4 regions of the Polaromonas sp. CG_9.5 genome follow, and region 3 is predicted to be linked to each of the others. Evidence: predicted binding sites of a transcription regulator. Region 3 holds the regulator's gene; each other region holds the start of a gene.

Region 1 (3,167 bases), on a different contig from region 3:
GCCCTGCTTTTCGGGCTCGCCGTTGTTGTATTCCTTTTGCAGATCGGCCATTCGGGACTCTGCCCGCCTCAATTCTGACTCCAGAATCAGGCGCGAATCGCTGTCGCGTGCGCGCTGCTCCACGCCGCTATCGGGGCGGGGGTTGGACGCGCCGGAATTGCTGGCGGCACGCGGCGCAGGGTTGGCGGCTTTAGGCACGGGCGTGCCCTGCACCACGGTGACATTGCCGCCAGAGACCTGTTGGCAGTTGCGCGTCCTGGCCTCTTTCACGTTGTTGATGTATTCAGGGGCCGCGCCGCCCACACCGTTGCAGCGGTAAATCTGCTGCGCCCAGACGCCATGACCGGTCGCCAGCAACGCCAGGGGAAAAAGAAACAGGGATAAACTTTTTTTCATGAGAATTTGTTCACGCGCCGCAAAGACGCTGGAGGAGGATGGACAGTGAGAAAGACGGATGGCGGCAAGTATGCTGCAAAGCGGCAAAAATACGAAATTACGCCCTTATCTTTATGCGCGGGCATAAAAAAAGGATGGCATTTGCCATCCTTTTTTTATGCTCGTTCACTTCGCGCGAAGTGAACGGATGCGCCTTGATTACAGCGAAAAATACATGTCGAATTCGACCGGCGCCACTTCAACCCGGGTGCGGTTGACTTCGCCCATTTTCAGCTCGATGTAGGCGTCCAGCATGGAGTCGGTGAACACGCCGCCCTTGGTCAGGAAAGCGCGGTCTTTGTCCAGCTCTTCGAGCGCCTGGTCCAGGCTGTGGCACACGGTGGGCACCAGCTTGTCTTCTTCTGGCGGCAGGTGGTACAGATCCTTGGAGGCGGCTTCGCCCGGATGAATCTTGTTTTCCACGCCATCCAGACCAGCCATCAAGAGCGCCGCAAAACCCAGGTAAGGGTTCATCAGTGGATCAGGAAAGCGTGCCTCGACGCGGCGGCCCTTGGGGTTCGCCACAAACGGAATGCGGATCGAAGCCGAGCGGTTCTTGGCCGAATAAGCCAGCTTGACCGGTGCTTCAAAATGCGGAACCAGGCGGCGATAGCTGTTGGTGCCGGGGTTGGTGATGGCATTCAGGGCGCGCGCATGCTTGATGATGCCGCCGATGTAGTACAGCGCAAAATCGCTCAGACCGGCATAGCCGTCGCCGGCAAACAGGTTCTTGCCGTCTTTCCAGACCGACTGGTGGACATGCATGCCAGAGCCGTTGTCGCCCGCGTAAGGCTTGGGCATGAAGGTAGCGGTCTTGCCATAGGCGTTGGCCACATTGTGGATCACGTACTTTTGCAGCATGGTCCAGTCAGCGCGCTCGACCAGCGTCGAGAAACGGGTGCCGATTTCGTTCTGGCCCGCGCCAGCGACTTCGTGGTGGAACACTTCGACCGGAATGCCCAGGGATTCAAGAATCAGGGACATTTCAGCGCGCATGTCTTGCGTGCTGTCGACCGGGGGAACGGGGAAATAGCCGCCCTTGTTGGTCGGGCGATGGCCACGGTTGCCACCTTCGAGCTTGGTGCCACTGTTCCACGGCGCTTCGTACTCTTCGATTTCGTAGAAGGTGTGGTTCGGCTCGGTGCTCCAGCGCACGCCGTCAAAAATGAAAAACTCGGGCTCCGGGCCGAAGAAAGCGGTGTCGCCCAGACCGGTGGACTTCAGATAAGCCTCGGCGCGCTTGGCAATCGAACGCGGATCGCGTTCGTAGGCCTTGCCGTCCGTGGGCTCAATCACGTCGCAGGTCATGATCAGCGTCGTTTCTTCAAAGAACGGATCAATGTTGGCCGTGCTGGGGTCGGGGATCAGCTGCATGTCCGAAGCTTCAATGCCCTTCCAGCCCGCGATGGACGAACCGTCGAAAGCGTGGCCATCGGTGAACTTGTCTTCATCAAAGTGGGACACAGGCACCGTGGTGTGGTGCTGCTTGCCCCGGGTATCGGTAAAGCGAAAGTCAACGAACTTAACTTCGTTTTCCTTGACCATTTTCATGACGTCTGCGACGGTCTTAGCCATTCAAGAATCTCCTGTTACGCGGTGGTGGGTTGAAAAAAATTCTATTCGGATCGGGTGAACGCACTTTTTGTGCCAGCGACACAAGAGCCCGGCTGGCACCCAACCCCTGATTGTGCAACTATTGTCGCCAAGGAAAACCACTGGATTCTTTGGGGAGGGTGTGTTTTTAAGCCCCCCTGCGCAAACCGCACCATAAAAGTGCGAACCCTGCACGTACTTCTCAAAAAACCTGATTAACGCACCAATTCAGGGCCTAACTGCAGATTAAAAGGGTGCAAGCCCGCCAGCAAGGCCGGATAAGCCAGGCTGACGGCTTCAGGCGCACCTTTTACGCCCAGCTCTATATGGCGTCCGTACTGGGGATGGTCAACGCTGGGCAGGCTGAACACCTTGACGCCCGCGTACTCTGCTTCAATGGCCAGCATCAGCGGTGTGAGCGTGGCCTCCATCGAGCCCATCACAATGATCGACTTTTCAATGGAGGGCGATTTCTGGTGCAGGTCGGCATACCGCTGGTCCAGCACCCATTCAATCATCGGCCAGGCCATGACCGGGAAACCCGGAAAAAAGTGGATGCCCCCACGCGCGCCCACTGCGTGTGGGTCGCTGCCCCCCGAGGGGGCTGCTCCGCCTGCAGTCCGGCTAAGCCGGTCCTGCGGCCCTGGCTGGTGAAGAAGCGCTGTCAATGCGCTTGCGTGTAGATCGCTGTTATTTTGGGCAAGGGACTCGACAAAGCAGCTAAAACCCGGAATCTTGTTGTACGGATTGGGAATAATCTCGGCACCGAGGGGGAACACGCCCATGTTCAGGCGGTGCAGGTTGTCGTGGCGGTCGGGCTCGTAGGCAGCGCCCTGCTCCTGGGCGGTCTCGCGTATGCGCTCTTCAATCAGCCGCCTGGCTTCGGGGTGCAGCGCCAGTTCCACGCCCAGCGCCCGGGCTGCGCACTGGCGCGTGTGGTCGTCTGGTGTGGCACCGATGCCGCCGGTGCAAAACACCACATCGCCCGACGCCCGGCTGGCGGCAAAGGCGCGCGCCAGCGTTGCGGTGATGCGCGCAGGGTCGTCGCCGACATAGTCGGCATACGCCAGCGGCAGGCCTCTGGCGGCCAACAGTTCGATGACTTTCGGCAAGTGCTTGTCAGCACGTTTTCCCGAGAG
Region 2 (3,167 bases), on a different contig from region 3:
AAGTCGTGATGGCCAGGGCGTGAACCCTGTCCTGACAGCTCTTCTTACGTCGGCATGACCCGATTCAAGTTCGCGGGTTTGGTGAAACCATCTCAGCCGCCCTGCCCTCACTGGCCAGGACTGCACCCCGAAGCGGGAACGATTCTAAGCGCAACGACCTGCCGCTTCGTGCGAGGCGATGCTTGCCCCCAACCACTGCCGGTGAGGATTGAGTGCGCAGTAGCGCAGAGGTTGTGGCCAATGCAAAACAGCGTGCCTAAATGCCCTGCCACCGCGAATGCAAGGCTGTTGCTTCCACAGCCAAACCAACCATCGGCATAAATTTTGCTAGTCAAGAAGCATGACATTGCCCCATTCCCTGCGCCTGGTGGTCATTGCACCGGACCTGATGGTTGCCGATGCCGGTGACGAGGCTGCCGTGGCGTTCGCCGAGCGCTCACGCCAGTTGCGCATCGGCCTGCTTGAAGGCGGCTTCAACCTGGTCGCTACGCTGCCGGCCGACACCTTTTTGCGCGAGCGGCTGGCGCAGTTGCAGCCCGACATGATCATCGTCGACGCCGAAAGCGATGCCCGCGACTCGCTTGAGCATGTGGTGATGGCTACGCGCGACGAGCGCCGGCCCATTGTGCTGTTCACCAATGACGACGACACCCGGCATGTGAAGGACGCCGTGGCGGCGGGCGTTTGCGCCTATATCGTCGCCGGGCTGGAGCCCGCGCGCATCCGGCCCATTCTGGACGTGGCGATGGCGCGCTTTGAGCACGAGCAGGGCTTGCGCCGCGAACTGGCCGAGGCGCGCACCGAACTGAAAGACCGCAAGGTCATTGACCGGGCCAAGGGCCTGCTGATGCAACGCCACGGCTTGAGCGAGCAACTCGCCTATGAAAAGCTGCGCAAGGCCGCGATGGACAAGGGCCTGCGGCTGGGCGACGTGGCGCAGCGCATGCTGGATGTGGCCGACCTGCTTGGCTAGGCGGCCCAGGCCGAAATGGTGCAGTGCACAACCACAGTGCGCCTCCAGGACAATCAACCTTTGATCCACCAAAAATCCGAAATGCTATTTATTTAATAGCTGTTTGCGCAAGCAGGACAAGCACTACAGCCTGATTTGATGAAAATTTCAAGCTCTGGCCAAGCCATCAGCCCCGGTTGGCACAGCTTTTGCAATGAATCCAGCACCGGACTTTGCGCTTCAACGGCGAAGCGCAAAGTCCAAGAACAAAGGCGTTCGTCCCCTGCCCTCACACCCCCCGTGTGACGGCTCCGGTCGAACGCCTTTTTTTGTTTTGTAGTTTTCATTTCCAGGAGTTGCTGACATGACGGACTTGCTCAAATCTTCCCTGACCCGCCGCAGCGTGCTGCAGGCTGCCACCGTCGGTGTCGTGGGCGTCAGCCCCGCCTTGCGCGCTGCCGTTTATGCCCAAGGCTCGGACGCGCCGGAGAAAAAGGAGGTCAGGATTGGCTTCATTCCGCTGACCGACTGCGCCTCTGTCGTGATGGCGTCGGTGCTGGGCATCGACAAAAAGTATGGCGTCACCATCATCCCGAGCAAGGAAGCCAGCTGGGCCGGCGTGCGCGACAAGCTGGTCAACGGCGAACTCGACTTTGCCCATGTGCTCTACGGCCTGATCTACGGTGTGCATTTGGGCACCGCTGGCCCGAAGAAGGACATGGCCGTCTTGATGACGCTGAACAACAACGGCCAGGCCATCACGCTGAGCAAAAAGCTCGCGGACAAGGGCGCCGTCGATGGTGCCGGCTTGGCAAAACTCATGGCCAGTGAAAAGCGCGAATACACCTTTGCCCAGACCTTCCCGACGGGCACGCATGCGATGTGGCTGTACTACTGGCTGGCCGCCAACGGCATCAACCCGATGAAAGACGCCAAGGTCATCACCGTGCCGCCGCCGCAGATGGTGGCCAACATGCGCATTGGCAGCATGGACGGCTTTTGCGTCGGCGAGCCGTGGAACCAGCGCGCCATCATGGACGGCATTGGCGTGACCGCCGTGACCACGCAGGACATCTGGCAAGACCACCCTGAAAAGGTACTGGGCACCACCGCCGATTTCGCGCAGAAATATCCCAACACCTGCCGCGCCGTGACCGCCGCCATTCTGGAGGCCGGCAAATGGATTGACGCCAGCGCGGCGAATAAAAACAAGATGGCCGAAACCATCGCAGGCAAAGCCTACGTCAACACCAGCGTGGACGCCATCAACCAGCGCATCCTGGGCCGCTACCAGAACGGCATGGGCAAGACCTGGGAGGATGCGAACTACATGAAGTTCTTCAACGACGGCGCGGTGAACTTTCCCTACCTGTCCGACGGCATGTGGTTTTTGACGCAGCACAAGCGCTGGGGCCTGATGAAGGAGCACCCGGACTACCTGGCGGTCGCCAAGCAGATCAACCGGATCGACATCTACAAGCAGGCCGCCAGCGCCGCCAAGGTGAATGTTCCGAAAGACGTGATGCGCACCAGCAAACTCATCGACGGCACGGTCTGGGACGGCAAAGACCCGAAAAAGTACGCCGACAGCTTCAAGATTCACGCCTGAAACCGCTCCTGAAATTTCATTGAAACCCCAACGAAGAGGTGACGCCATGGTCAGTGCCGTATTTCACAGTCCGCGCGAAAGCGCCCCGCCAGTCGCTTTCGGTGCGGAACGAAGCGCTACGCATTCGATAGCTGCAGGCGCAGACGGAACAAGCGCCAAGCCCGTAAAAGACCTTGACAAGACGGCTGTAGTCTTGTCCGCAAAACCCCGGCGGGATTTTTCGGCGCTGTGGCTGCGCGTCCTGCCGCCGCTGCTCGGGCTAGGACTGCTGGTGCTGGTCTGGGAACTGGTGTCCATGACCACCAAGGGCAGCATCCCGTCGCCCAAAGACACCTTCTTGCAGGCGGTCGTGCTGTTCAGCGACCCGTTCTACCGCAACGGGCCGAACGACCAGGGGGTCGGCTGGAACGTGCTGTCGTCGCTCCAGCGCGTGGCGCTGGGCTTTGGCCTGGCGGCCATCGTCGGCATTCCGGCCGGATTTTTGATTGGCCGCTTCGCCTTCTTGAGCCGCATGTTCAACCCGCTCATCAGCCTGATGCGGCCGGTGTCGCCACTGGCCTGGCTGCCGATTGGCCTCTTGGTGTTCAAGGGCGCTGACCCGGCGGC
Region 3 (3,167 bases):
GCGCCCCAGCACGTCACTGGGCAATGTCACACCGAAGAAAGCCCCTTGAGCCCATGCCTGAAGTGACGCCAACTGCATTGCCGGGGACAGCGGCCCGCCCCGACACCCCCAGCCGCCTGGTAGCGCAGGGGCTGAAAAAATCCTACGGCAGCCGCCTGGTGGTCAAGGATGTGTCGCTAACAGTGCAAAAAGGCGAGGTCGTCGGTCTGCTCGGCCCCAACGGCGCGGGCAAAACCACGTCGTTTTACATGATCGTCGGCCTGGTGCGTGCCGATGCCGGCGTCATCTCCATCGACGGCCAGCCGGTCGAACACATGCCGATTCACCTGCGCGCCCGTCTGGGCTTGAGCTACTTGCCGCAGGAAGCGTCCATTTTTCGCAAGCTCACGGTGCAGGAAAACGTGCGCGCCGTGCTTGAACTGCAGCATGATGCCGCCGGCAAGCCGCTGACACGCGCAGAAATTGACGTGCGGCTTGACGCCCTGCTCAAGGAACTGCGCGTAGACCATCTGCGCGACTCGCCCGCGCCAGCGCTGTCGGGCGGCGAGCGCCGGCGCGTTGAAATTGCCAGAGCCCTGGCGACGCAGCCGCGCTTCATCCTGCTCGACGAGCCGTTTGCCGGCATTGACCCGATTGCCGTGATCGAGATCCAGCGCATCATCGGCTTCCTGAAATTGCGCGGCATCGGCGTGCTGATTACCGACCACAACGTGCGCGAAACGCTGGGCATCTGCGACCACGCCTACATCATCAGCGACGGCAACGTGCTCGCCAGCGGCACACCCGCCCAGATCGTCGACAACGCCGAAGTACGCCGCGTCTACCTGGGCGAACACTTCAAAATGTGAGTATGGCCCCCACGCTTGTCACAACGCGCAATGCGCTGCCCCCCGGGGGGGCTGCCCCGCCTGCGGCCTGGCAAAGCCAGCTCCGCGGCCGGTACTTGCACGAACGGGGAAGGTTGCCAGCCGCCCCCGCAACAATCTCGCGCCCAGCATCACTGGATACATCAGGAGGGACTGCAGGACATCCCCGCCCGCCCCAGTACCGGCCGCAGGACCGGCTTTGCCGGACTGCAGGCGGGGCGGCCCCCTCGGGGGGCAGCGAACCACGCAAAGCGGGGAGCGTGGGGGCACCATGAAACAGGGCCTTTCCCTTCGTGTCTCGCAGCACCTGGCGTTGACGCCGCAGTTGCAGCAGTCGATCCGGCTGTTGCAGCTTTCCACGCTGGAGATGAGCCAGGAAGTCGAGCAGATGCTGGACGAAAACCCTTTTCTGGAGCTGGCCGAAGACGCCGCGCCGCGTGAAGAATTTGGCTTGGCGCAGTCTGATGCGCCCGTCAGCCAGGAAAGCCGGGAGTTTGAATCTGCTACTGATTCCATAGCTGGCAGCGCAGACACAGCAAGCGCCACCAGCACAAAAGACACAGAAACCACGGCTGAAATCAGCGCCGAGCCTTCGCTGGACGAAAGCTGGGACGGCGACGGCTCGGTCGAGACCTCGCCCGACGACAGCGAATGGGGCGGCGACGCCCCGGCGCGCAAAAACAACTTGGACGACAGCGACGCCGAAGCGTCCGACCTGACCGGCGCGCACGAGTCGCTGCAAGACCACCTGCACCGGCAGGCGCTCGGTTTGCGGCTTTCCGAACTCGACCGCGCCGCCCTGCACTTCCTGATCGAGTCACTCAATGACGACGGCTATCTGGAAGACACGCTGGCGTCACTCGCCGCCGGTCTGGCCAACAACGACCCGGAGCAGACCGAAGAGCTGGCGCAGCAATTTGCCATTGCGCTGCAACTGCTGCAGCACATGGAGCCCGCCGGCGTCGGCGCACGCGACCTGGCCGAATGCCTGCAACTGCAGTTGCTTGACAGCAAAGACTGCGTTGAAAACCGCGCCGCCCTGGCCATGTGCCGCCAGCCGATGGAACTGCTGGCCAGGCGCGATGTCAAGCGGCTGTCGCACCTGTGCGATTTCCCTGAAGAAATCATCAAGGGCGCAATTGCCGTGATCGCGCGGCTGGACCCCAAGCCGGGGCGGCGCTTTGCCAACGTCGAGCGCAATCTGATCGTGCCCGATGTCATCGTCGTCAAATCAGGCCGGGGTTTCAAAATCACGCTCAACAGCGACGTCATGCCCCGGCTGCGGGTTCATGACATTTATGCCAACGCCCTCAAGCAACACAAGGGCGCCGGCGGCAGCCAGGCGCTGCAGCAGCGGCTGCAAGAGGCGCGCTGGTTTATCAAGAACATCCAGCAGCGCTTTGACACCATCTTGCGCGTCAGCAGCGCCATCGTGGAGCGGCAAAAAAACTTCTTCACCCACGGCGAACTCGCCATGCGGCCGCTGGTGCTGCGCGAGATTGCCGACGAGCTCGGCCTGCACGAATCGACCATCTCACGCGTCACCACGGCCAAGTACATGCGCACGCCGTTCGGCACGTTCGAGCTGAAATATTTCTTTGGCTCGGGGCTGGGCACTGAAAGCGGCGGCAATGCGTCGAGCACCGCCGTGCGGGCGCTCATCAAGCAGTTCGTCGCCGCCGAAAGCCCGAAAAAACCGCTCAGTGACAATCAGATGGCTGAAATGCTCAAGGAGCAAGGCATTGAATGCGCCCGCCGCACCGTAGCCAAATACCGCGAAGCGCTGCGTATTGCGCCGACCCATCTGCGCAAAATGTTGTGAGCCCCCACGGTCGCCCACTGCGTGTGGCTCCCTGCCCCCCGAGGGGGCCGCTGCGCCTGCGGCCTGGCGAAGCCAGTTCCGCGGCCCCTGCTGGTGGGGAGGCGACTAATTGGCCGTGTGTCATTCGTGGCGATCTCCGACAGCGGCTGTTTTGATGGCTATTGGGTTGGCCTGTTTCCCAACGCCTGTTCAAATACGTTCCATCCATTCGCCCTGATGTAGCCTGGGCGCTACCCAATCCCGCTGCGGTGCTTCACGATGCGCCCGGCAAAGTGAGCCAATTTATGAATCAACTTCAACTTTTCCTCCCCTGCGCCGCCGGCGTCGAAAACCTGCTGGCGGCTGAAGTCCAGCGCATTACCGGCATTCAGGGCAAAGCCCGGCGCGCTGGCGTGCAGTTGCAAGGCTCGTGGCGCGAAGCGCAGCAGCTCAACCTGCACAGCCGGCTGGCCCAGCGCGTGCTGATTGAATTGCAGCAC
Region 4 (3,167 bases), on a different contig from region 3:
AAAAGTCGGCACGAAAACGGCCGGTGCGCACTTCATGCGCCAGATCGCGGTTGGTCGCGGCAATCACGCGTACATCCACGTGGTGTTCACGGTCTGAGCCCAGGCGCTGCAGTTGCCCGCCCTGCAGCACGCGCAGCAGTTTGGCCTGCGCAGCCAGCGACAGCTCGCCGACTTCGTCCAGAAACAAGGTGCCGCCATCGGCCAGTTCAAACTTGCCGCGCCGGTCGGCCAGCGCGCCTGAAAATGCACCGCGCACATGCCCAAACAGCTCGCTTTCCAGCAAAGTGTCAGGCAGCGCCGCGCAATTGAGGCTGATGAGCGGGCGCGCAGCACGCTTTGATGCGGCATGCAGCGCCTGCGCCACCAGTTCCTTGCCGACGCCGGTTTCGCCCGTCAGCAACACCGTCAGCTCGCTGTTGCCGACGATGGCGATTTCCTCCAGCAGCCGCTGGTACGCCGCACTTTGGCCAATCAACGTGGGCGGGGCGGTTTTTTCTGCGGCCAGCGCCCGGTAGGTGTCGGCGCGCTGGCGCTCATCCTCGGCCCGCAGCGCCAGGCCTTTGATGCGCTGCACCACGCTGACCGTGGCCGCCGCCAGGCTGGCAAACGCCTGCACGTCGCGCAGATCAACCTTTGACAGCCGCTCCTTTCCCAGCGCGTCCAGCGTCAGCAAGCCCCAGGTTTTTTCGTCCACCTGCACCGGGCAGCCCATGCAGTCATGCACTTCCAGCTGGCCATGAACGCCCTCGACCAGTCCATCATACGGGTCGGGCAGCGGGCTGTCTGCAGGAATGCGCAGCGGGCCATCAGCGGCCAGCAGCAAGGCAAAACGCGGATGTTCATCGACTTTAAAGCGTCGGCCTAGCGTGTCACTGCTCAGGCCATTGACGGCCAGCGGCACCAGCCAGTGGCCTTCCAGCTTGAGCAGCGCTACCGCATCGCAGGGCAGCAAGGCCTGCATGGCTTGGAGCAGGCGGCGGTAGCGCTCGCTGTCAGGCAGCTCGCGCGACAGGTCATCGACCAGCGGCACCAGCGCCTGCAGCATGGGTTTTGCAGTCAAATTGACTCCTTGAAGTATCTTTATGACTACTTTACACCCGTATCTTTTTGATGCTATCTGCGCCCGAACGCCGCCAAGTTGTTGATTTATATCAAGCGTGCAGTTGGCACGACTATTGAATAAGGATGTGTACCGGCAGCCTGCCCTGTTTCGCACGATGCGAGGCGGCTCTGCCTTTTCATTCACGACCGGAGAAACCCATGCTCACCCCCGAACAACGCGCCATCGTCAAATCCACCGTCCCGCTGCTTGAAACAGGCGGTGAAGCGCTGACGACGCATTTCTACAACATCCTGCTGGCCGAACACCCCGAAGTGCGGCCTTTCTTCAACCAGGCGCATCAGGCCAACGGCGACCAGCCGCGCGCCCTGGCCAACGGCGTGCTGATGTACGCCCGTCATATCGACGAGCTCGACCAACTGGGCGGACTGGTGGCCAAGATCATCAACAAGCATGTGTCGCTGCAGATTCAGCCCGAACACTACCCCGTGGTGGGCGGCTGCCTGCTGCGCGCCATCCGCGAAGTGCTGGGCGCTGAAATTGCCACTGACGCCGTGATTGCAGCTTGGGCAGCGGCCTACCAGCAACTGGCCGACATCCTGATCGGTGCCGAAGAAAAGATCTATGCCGACACGGCCGCAGCCCCCGGCGGCTGGCGTGGCGCACGGGCTTTTCGCGTGGCGCGCAAAGTGCCTGAGAGCAACGAAATCACCTCGTTTTACCTGGAACCCCAAGACGGCCTGGCGCTGACCGACTTTGTGCCCGGTCAGTACATCGGCTTGCGTCTGGTCGTCAACGGCCAGGAAATCCGCCGCAACTACTCGCTTTCAGCCGCCGCCAATGGCGTTGATTACCGCATCAGCGTCAAGCGCGAGCCGGGCGGCGTGGCCTCCGGTTTTCTGCACGACCACGTGCAGGAAGGTGATTTGCTCGATATCTTTCCGCCTGCCGGCGACTTTGTGCTGGCCGAGGGCGACAAGCCGCTGGTGCTGATCAGCGGCGGCGTCGGCATCACGCCCACGCTGGCCATGCTGGACGCGGCGCTGGAAAGCCACCGCCCCGTGCATTTCATTCACTTTGCCCGCAACCGCTCGGTGCATGCCTTTCGCGCCGCCATTGAGGCCCGCCAGGCCCGGCATTCGCAGCTGCAACGGTTTTATGTCTATGACGAGCATGGCAACGACGTGGAAGCGCCGCACGCCATCGGCTTGTTGAGCAATGCAGCGCTGGCCGACTGTTTGCCCGCTTCGCGCGATGTGGACGCCTACTTTCTGGGCCCCAAACCGTTCATGCGCCGCATCAAAAAGCAGCTCAATGAACTCGGCGTTCCGGAAGCCCAGACGCGCTATGAGTTTTTTGGCCCGGCCAGCGCACTCGACTGATACAAAGCGACCTGGTTAAAGCCCGGCTTAGGCGCTGAGTGCTATTATTTCAATAGCTGCCAGCGCCCGTCCTTATTGCACGACAGCCATCATTGACATTAAAACGCTGAACTATGGCGCATCATCCTGCGGCCAGCAGGCTGATTGCGCCAGCGCCCGGCTCAATACGTGCCGATGTAGTCTTTCTTGCCCACTTCCACGCCGTTGTGACGCAGGATGTCGTACGCGGTGGTGGTATGGAAAAAGAAATGCGGCAGGGCGTAGTTGAAGATATACGACGCGCCCGTGAAGCGCTTTTCTTTAGCCGTGCCCGCCTGCGTGACGATTTCGCGCGTGGCAGCTTCATCAAACAACGCCACGTCCAGCCCTTCAATAAACGTCAGCACGGTGGTGATGCGTGCTTGCAGATCGGCAAAGGTCTGCTCGTTGTCGTCCAGCTTGGGCACGTCCACGCCGGCCAGCCGGGCCGACACGCTTTTGGCGAAGTCGGTCGCGACCTGAACCTGGCGCAGCAACGCAAACATGTCAGGAAACAGCCTCGCTTGCAGCAGCGCGTTAGGGTCGATTTTCTTGGCCGCAACATGCGCTTCAGCCTTGGCCAACACGCCACTGAGGCCACCCAGCATCTGTTTAAACACGGGAATGGACGCGGTATAGATCGGAGAAGTCATGGGATTCTTTCGGGTTTAGATAACGGACAAAGCTGCCTGCCAGTGCTGTGTGCC

The links. The regulator sigma-54, encoded in region 3, starts transcription at its own class of promoters, with help from an activator protein. The targets are predictions, from matches to a motif close to TGGCANGNAANCTGCTTT.
Region 1: glnA (type I glutamate--ammonia ligase) is a predicted target of sigma-54. The motif match lies at 2,068-2,085, and genes of this name have one in related genera.
Region 2: RCH06_RS08605 (CmpA/NrtA family ABC transporter substrate-binding protein) is a predicted target of sigma-54. The motif match lies at 1,151-1,168, and genes of this name have one in related genera.
Region 4: hmpA (NO-inducible flavohemoprotein) is a predicted target of sigma-54. The motif match lies at 1,165-1,182, and genes of this name have one in related genera.

What each region holds. Positions count from the first base shown of each region.
Region 1 covers NZ_JAXCHR010000003.1:75,945-79,111, reverse strand. Annotated here, with positions in the region: gene RCH06_RS03265 (hypothetical protein) at 1-396, opposite strand, end outside; gene glnA (type I glutamate--ammonia ligase) at 595-2,010, opposite strand; gene RCH06_RS03255 (competence/damage-inducible protein A) at 2,244-3,167, opposite strand, start outside.
Region 2 covers NZ_JAXCHR010000008.1:132,837-136,003, reverse strand. Annotated here, with positions in the region: gene RCH06_RS08610 (ANTAR domain-containing response regulator) at 341-973, shown strand; gene RCH06_RS08605 (CmpA/NrtA family ABC transporter substrate-binding protein) at 1,317-2,561, shown strand; gene ntrB (nitrate ABC transporter permease) at 2,608-3,167, shown strand, end outside.
Region 3 covers NZ_JAXCHR010000007.1:53,341-56,507, forward strand. Annotated here, with positions in the region: gene lptA (lipopolysaccharide transport periplasmic protein LptA) at 1-49, shown strand, start outside; gene lptB (LPS export ABC transporter ATP-binding protein) at 54-848, shown strand; gene RCH06_RS07380 (RNA polymerase factor sigma-54) at 1,138-2,688, shown strand; gene RCH06_RS07385 (THUMP domain-containing class I SAM-dependent RNA methyltransferase) at 2,973-3,167, shown strand, end outside.
Region 4 covers NZ_JAXCHR010000008.1:51,121-54,287, reverse strand. Annotated here, with positions in the region: gene norR (nitric oxide reductase transcriptional regulator NorR) at 1-1,060, opposite strand, end outside; gene hmpA (NO-inducible flavohemoprotein) at 1,261-2,442, shown strand; gene RCH06_RS08160 (DUF1993 domain-containing protein) at 2,604-3,113, opposite strand.